Metabacillus sp. B2-18: one gene and its partner. The protein of the gene in region 1 interacts with the protein of each later gene in a pairwise test. Links are inferred from orthologs where the notes say so. Each region holds a gene or a part of one and is shown on either strand. Other genes may lie near its edges.

Region 1 (4,295 bases):
TCTAACGATCTCTAAGTTTTGAACAGTAATACGCTCTCCACCCATACGACCTGGTAATAGTTTGTTTTTGAATACACGGTTAGGTGCTACAGGTCCCATTGAACCTGGACGACGATGGTAACGAGAACCGTGGGACATTGGTCCACGAGATTGTCCGTGGCGTTTAATAGAGCCTTGGAAACCTTTCCCTTTAGAAACTCCTGTTACATCTACGATTTCACCTGCTGTGAAAATATCAACTTTGACTTCTTGACCTACTTCGATTTGCTCTAAGCTAGCTTCACGAAGTTCTTTAACGAAGCGCTTAGGTGCAGTATTAGCTTTTGCAACGTGTCCTTTTTCTGGTTTGTTAGAAAGCTTTTCACGTTTATCTTCAAATCCTAATTGAACCGCGTTGTATCCATCAGTATCAACAGATTTCTTTTGAAGAACCACGTTTGGAGTAGCTTCGATAACAGTTACCGGAATTAAATCACCGTTTTCAGCAAATACTTGCGTCATACCGACTTTTCTTCCTAAGATTCCTTTGGTCATGAGTCACACCTCCTATAAATTATCAATCATTTATTTTAAAAAATTATAATTTGATTTCAATATCAACACCTGACGGTAAGTCAAGACGCATTAAAGCATCAACTGTTTGTGGTGTTGGGCTGATGATATCAATTAAACGCTTATGCGTACGCATTTCGAATTGCTCACGAGAATCTTTGTATTTATGAACTGCACGTAGGATTGTGTATACTGATCTTTCTGTTGGTAACGGAATTGGACCAGAAACATTTGCACCAGAACGTTTTGCAGTTTCCACAATTTTCTCTGCAGATTGATCAAGAATTCTGTGATCATAAGCTTTTAAACGGATACGAATCTTTTGTTTTGCCATTATTTTCCCTCCTTTTCGCCTACTTTTAAAATAGACATTTTCTCCGCAAGAATTTTCCCTACACACGCCATGGCAAAGCGGCCGTGTGTATCGGCAACCTCCTGCTTCATCGCAGTCAAAGACCAACATTGTCTATTATACATAAAACTTATGTTAGATGCAAGAACTATTTAAAATACCTAGTTTCTTGAGCACTTTTCATATTATACATAGAATGTATAAAGATATCAAGGATATCATTGTTGGTTTATTATTCATGTATTAGAAATGTAAGTGAAATAATCTTTTTTAAAAGAAAGATCTTATTAAGATGATCATTATTCAGTCTAATTTATGTCTCAATAATCAGATACGACTTAAGAGAAAACTTATTTATATAGTAGAAATAGAATTAATTCATTTATCGAAGTACCAAGGAATATTAGATGTATGCATTTTTTGTAGGTACTCGTGCTTATTACTGAAAAGGTATAATACGAGATTTATGATTGTGGTTTATTTATGGCAATCGAAATTGATGAACTGGGTGTCAAGAGAAGTATCTTATCATATTTTTATAGGATTTGAGCAGCTTGATTGTCTTGGTGTTATTTTTATAGAGAAGTGAGTGCTCTTATGAGTTCAATTCTCATATAAATATAACCTCGTTCTTGCTTCATATTGGTAATAAGGATCATCTCTTTCTTCATTAACAATATGTTTGCTCTTCATCCATCTTATGAAGAGCATTTCTCTCTTCATTATTATCACCTTTGGTCTTCATTCTCCTTATGAAGACCATTTCTCTCTTCATTATTATCATCTTTGGTCTTCATTCCCTTTATGAAGACCATTTCTCTCTTCATTATTATCATCTTTGGTCTTCATTCCCTTTATGAAGACCATTTCTCTCTTCATTATTATCATCTTTGGTCTTCATTCTCTTTATGAAGACCATTTCTCTCTTCATTATTATCATCTTTGGTCTTCATTCTCTTTATGAAGACCATTTCTCTCTTCATTATTATCATCTTTGGTCTTCATTCCCTTTATGAAGACCATCTCTTTCTTCATCTTCACCTCCTTTGTTCTTCATTCTCCTTATGAAGACCAATTCTCTCTTCATTTTCACCTCCTTTGTTCATCATTCTCTTTAAGAAAGTTATTTTTCTACAATTAGCCATCATTTGGAGTTTCATCGAATTTATAAACTCCATTCACATTAGTGTTTAAATTTATATACAAAAAAAGACGAGCAATATATGCTCGCCTTTTATCAATTACAAATTAAGATTGGATAGAAGCTACAACGCCAGCGCCTACTGTACGTCCACCTTCACGGATTGAGAATTTAGTTCCTTCTTCAATCGCGATTGGAGCAATAAGCTCAACTGTCATTTCAACGTTATCCCCAGGCATAACCATTTCGATACCTTCAGGAAGTTGGCAGATACCAGTTACGTCAGTTGTACGGAAGTAGAACTGAGGACGGTAGTTAGTGAAGAATGGAGTGTGACGTCCACCTTCTTCTTTTGATAATACATAAACTTCTGCTTTGAAGTTAGTGTGTGGAGTGATTGTACCTGGTTTAGCAAGTACTTGACCACGTTGAACATCATCACGAGCAACCCCACGAAGAAGTGCACCGATGTTGTCACCAGCTTCAGCATAATCAAGAAGCTTACGGAACATTTCAACACCTGTTACAGTAGTTGATTTTGGCTCTTCAGTTAAACCGATGATGTCGATTACGTCACCAACTTTAACTTGTCCACGCTCAACACGACCTGTAGCAACTGTTCCACGACCAGTGATAGAGAATACGTCCTCTACTGGCATCATGAATGGCTTGTCAGTGTCACGTTCTGGAGTTGGGATGTACTCATCAACAGCGTTCATAAGTTCAACGATTTTTTCTTCCCACTCAGCTTCACCTTCAAGTGCTTTAAGAGCAGAACCTTTGATTACAGGTACATCGTCACCTGGGAAATCGTACTCAGAAAGTAAGTCACGAACTTCCATTTCAACTAGTTCTAATAACTCTTCGTCATCAACCATGTCACATTTGTTTAAGAATACAACAAGGTAAGGTACACCTACTTGACGAGATAATAAGATGTGCTCACGAGTTTGTGGCATTGGGCCGTCAGCAGCAGATACTACTAGGATCCCACCGTCCATTTGAGCAGCACCAGTGATCATGTTTTTAACATAGTCAGCATGTCCTGGGCAGTCAACGTGTGCATAGTGACGAGTTTCAGTTTCATACTCAACGTGTGCAGTTGAGATAGTGATTCCACGCTCACGCTCTTCAGGAGCAGCATCGATCATATCATATGCCATCGCTGCACCTTTACCACTGCGCTTAGCAAGTACAGTAGTGATTGCAGCTGTTAAAGTTGTTTTACCATGGTCAACGTGTCCGATTGTACCGATATTAGCATGCGTTTTGGAACGGTCGAATTTTTCTTTAGCCATTCTAAAAATCCTCCTTAGAGTTCTATTTTTTTTTGGGATATATGTAACAGAAAGTGAAACATCACTTTCTGTTCTCACATAAGTAGTTATACTTCATAAAAGGGGGTAAAATCAATTACTCACCTTTATTTTTTTTGATAATTTCTTCAGAAATTGATTTTGGAACTTCTTCATAGTGATCAAAGTGCATTGTGAATACACCACGTCCTTGAGTGTTAGAACGTAATGAAGTTGCATAACCAAACATTTCAGATAGTGGAACCATAGCACGTACTACTTGAGCATTACCACGAGCTTCCATACCTTCTACACGTCCACGGCGAGAAGTAACTCCTCCCATGATATCTCCCATGTATTCTTCTGGAATTACAACTTCTACCTTCATAACTGGCTCTAGGATTACTGGGCTACATTTTGATACAGCATTTTTAAGTGCTAAAGATGCTGCGATCTTGAACGCCATCTCACTTGAGTCAACGTCATGGTAAGATCCATCTACTAAAGCAGCTTTTACATCAACTAATGGGAAACCAGCAAGAACACCGTTCTGCATTGCATCTTCAAGACCAGCTTGAACTGCAGGAACGTATTCACGTGGAACTACCCCACCAACGATTTTGTTTTCAAATTCGAAGCCTTTACCTTCTTCGTTTGGTTCGAACTCGATCCAAACGTGTCCGAATTGACCACGACCACCAGATTGACGTGCAAATTTCCCTTCAACTTTTGCTCCTTGACGGAAAGTTTCACGATAAGCAACCTGAGGTGCACCAACATTAGCTTCTACTTTGAATTCACGTTTCATACGATCAACCAGGATATCTAGGTGAAGTTCACCCATACCCGCAATGATTGTTTGACCAGTTTCTGGGTCAGTATGAGCACGGAATGTTGGATCTTCTTCTTGAAGTTTTTGTAAAGCAGTAGTCATTTTATCTTGGTCTGCTTTAGA
Region 2 (3,489 bases), 3.4 Mb from region 1 along the record:
TGTAATCATATCATTCATTTTATATTGAATGTTATAGGAACCTCATTGCCAGTTAATCTTAATCCTCTGACTCTGCCAACTTTAATTTCGTTAAAAATGTTTTTAATGGATAAATAAATAAACCAGCAACAACAAGATTCATTGCCAAGGTTGGAAGTAACCTTAACGTTGTAAAATCATAGAGAGACATTTTTGTTGCATCAATTAAATAGTTAATTCCATAAACATAGTATTCAAGCACAGATATAGCTAAGAGAGTAAGAAATAATACAATTAATACGTGTCCATGTAGTACCTTCATTGCCTTTGATATAAGATAGGCCAAGAATCCGTATGCAAAAAGATAAATTCCCATGACTTCAATATAAATAATATCGTGTAAAAGTCCAAATATAAAGCCAAATAACATACCTTGGGTACGATTTAAGTATACAGTTATGAAAATGACAAAAATTAAAATAAATCTCGGAACAAATATATAATCTTCGGATATAAATGAAAGTGAAACTAAATGTGCAAAGATGCTTTCACTTATAAAAGAAAAAAAGACAAGAAAAGGAAGAATGAAACGTCTCAAGATTCCTCCTCCTCCTCTTCAGCCAATGCTTCCACCGGATCTTCTGATGCTGCGTTTCGCTTCGCTACCCATACCCGGTCAATATCGTAAAAATTAGCTGCAGGCTTTACATAGGCCATTTGTTCCAACCCATAAGAATCAGGCTCTACTTCGGTAATCTCCCCAATAAGAATTCCTCCAGGGAAAACTCCTCCTATGCCTGCTGTTATGACTTTTTGACCTTCCACAAGCTTAACATTTGATTCAATTCGACGAAGCAGAAGGGCTCCTTTTTCTTCGTCATAACCTTCAATTAACCCTGTAATTTTCTCATTATTTTTAGTTGTGTCGTTTTCTTTTTCATCACCATCTGCTACTGGCAGTGGTTGCACCTCAGCTGATATTCGATTTTTCAAATCTGTTGCACTTAAAAGTTGTACAGTCGATGTGAATTGAGAGGTTGATTTTACTTTCCCAACCAGTCCCTGTGCTGTGACAACAGCCATGTTCGGCTCAACCCCGTCTTGTTCTCCTTTATCAATGGATACATAGTCATACCATTTATCTGGATTTCGACCTATAACAGCTGAAAATATTGGATTATAATCCCTTAAATCGGCAACCTTTCCAAGCTCAGCCTTTAGTTTTTCATTTTCAATTTTGTACTCTTGTAAATCAGCTTCAAGCTGCATATATTCATCAAGTCTACTTTTTAGTAGCTCATTTTCTTCATACGTATTTTTTAAATCGTTCACATTTTCAAAGAAGTTTGATACGTATGTTGCAGGCTTATGAAAAATTGATTGAAAAACACTTACGGTGTCTTGCAAAAATTGTTCCGGCCATGATAGCTCTCGATTATCTTTTAAAGAAAAACCAATCAATGCCACTAAAACGATCACACTTACTAGTAACAAGATAAGGCGTTTATTTAGAAAAAACTGTGGCATGATGAACACCCTCTTATTTCTAATTTAGTAGAAAAACTCGGCTTAGCGCCAAGTAGAATGGCGAAAACCTTTGTCTTTTTTATCCTATTATTGCAGGAGAATCTTATTCTTCTTACTAACATAAAACAGAGCCAGCACTGCGAGTCAGTACCAGCCTGATTTATAAAACTATTGCTTACAAAAGTTAACGACTGTCTCTAGCTTTATTTTTAAACAAATGAATATGCTCTAAAGCTTTACCTGTTCCGATTGCAACACAATCTAACGGATCTTCTGCAATTAATACCGGCATATTCGTTTCTTCACCAATCACCTTATCAAGGTTGCGAAGAAGGGCTCCCCCTCCTGTTAACACAATTCCACGATCCATAATATCCGCAGCAAGCTCTGGTGGAGTTTTTTCCAATGTATTTTTCACTGAATCAACAATCATATAAACCGTGTCTTTTAGGGCTTCGGCAATTTCCTCAGCCGTAATCTCAATTGTTTTCGGTAATCCTGTTAATAAGTCACGTCCACGAATATCCATGTTTTCCACGCCATCAGGAGAACCTGCTGAACCAATTTCTACTTTGATCGCTTCAGCCGTACGATCACCAATCATTAAGTTATATGTTTTGCGAATGTATGTAGTAATAGCCTCATCCATTTCATCACCGGCAACACGAATTGATTGACTTGTAACAATTCCACCTAGTGAAATAATGGCTACTTCCGTCGTTCCTCCACCAATATCAACAACCATACTACCTGTTGGTTCCCAAACAGGCAGATTTGCACCGATAGCAGCAGCAAATGGCTCTTCTATTGTATAAGCATCACGGGCACCTGCTTGTCTTGTTGCATCAATAACTGCTCTTTCCTCTACCGCTGTTATACCTGAAGGAACACAAACCATAACATAAGGCTTTCTTGAGAAAACACCTTTTGTTTTCGTTGCTTGCTTAATATAATACTTCATCATTGTTGCTGTTGTTTCATAATCCGCAATAACGCCATCCTTCATTGGTCGAAGGGCAACGACATTTCCTGGCGTACGTCCGATCATGTTTTTTGCATCATTACCAACGGCAACAATTTGCTTTGTGTCTGTTTGCAGAGCAACTACAGATGGCTCCCTAACAACAATTCCTCTTCCTTTAACAAACACAAGTGTGTTTGCAGTCCCCAAATCTATTCCAAGGTCTCTTGTACCAATACCGAACATAGGGTGTATCTTCCTTTCTGAAACGAAATATGCTTTTGCTTATTTTTATGAAAATTGACAGAATGCAACTTTCTTCTTTTTGAGGTTAGCTTGCTCGTTACTAACAAGTGAGTTCTTTTTCGTAACTTTTCTTCATCTTCCATAAAAACATGAGCTTTTTTGGTGACCCTAAAAAACCCATAAGACTTATTATATCGTAATTGCTCAAAAAAAAAAGTATTACATGTAGCCTTTTTCTTTCAGACTAACAAATTTTTGTTCACCAATGATAAGATGGTCCAAAAGTTCTATGCCTAACACCTTTCCACATTCTGATAACCGTTTTGTTACCTCAATGTCTTCTCTACTCGGTGACGGGTCACCAGAAGGATGATTATGGATGCATATTAAAGAAGCTGCAGATCTTTTTAAAGCTTCCTTAAAGTAGGGTAAGAACCCGGCGCCTTGCTTAGTTGCCTAAGTAGGTTTCCAAGAACTCCCCTCCAAACCGTACGTACTCCTCTCAGAGTATACGGCTTTCCATTTATCAATCTAACTTTCCATTGTGTAAGTCATGGTGGCATTTTACACACATGGCAATCGTCTTGCGATTTCTTGCAATCATGGTTTGTTCCCATCGTTTCTTACCTTTTAAATCTTTAAGTTTATTGACATGATGCATTTCTAATGGAACATTTTCTGCACCACACCATTCACACTTTTCAGCTAAGAGGCGTTCAATGAGGCTTGTTCTGCCACCGTAAAGTAACGTATTTTCAATTATATCGACTGATTGT

What was found.
Region 2: the proteins of tuf (region 1) and LPC09_RS18285 interact in binary tests that used the Bacillus subtilis proteins (3 or more experiments, as listed by UniProt). The link is inferred for Metabacillus sp. B2-18 from one-to-one orthologs.

What each region holds. Positions count from the first base shown.
Region 1 is NZ_CP088245.1:138,152-142,446, reverse strand. What follows is about bases 1,249-4,139. They hold tuf (elongation factor Tu), read right to left. Parts: upstream 3,344-4,139; coding sequence 2,153-3,343; downstream 1,249-2,152. Other genes in these bases: fusA (elongation factor G), read right to left, coding at 3,459-4,139. Outside these bases: rplC (50S ribosomal protein L3), read right to left, coding at 1-534; rpsJ (30S ribosomal protein S10), read right to left, coding at 578-886; more of fusA, read right to left, coding at 4,140-4,295. UniProt on the Bacillus subtilis protein: GTP hydrolase that promotes the GTP-dependent binding of aminoacyl-tRNA to the A-site of ribosomes during protein biosynthesis.
Region 2 is NZ_CP088245.1:3,584,772-3,588,260, forward strand. Bases 703-3,489 are described here. They hold LPC09_RS18285 (rod shape-determining protein), read right to left. Parts: upstream 2,714-3,489; coding sequence 1,691-2,713; downstream 703-1,690. Other genes in these bases: mreC (rod shape-determining protein MreC), read right to left, coding at 703-1,506; ltrA (group II intron reverse transcriptase/maturase), read right to left, coding at 3,240-3,489. In the rest of the region: rod shape-determining protein MreD, read right to left, coding at 59-577; more of mreC, read right to left, coding at 574-702.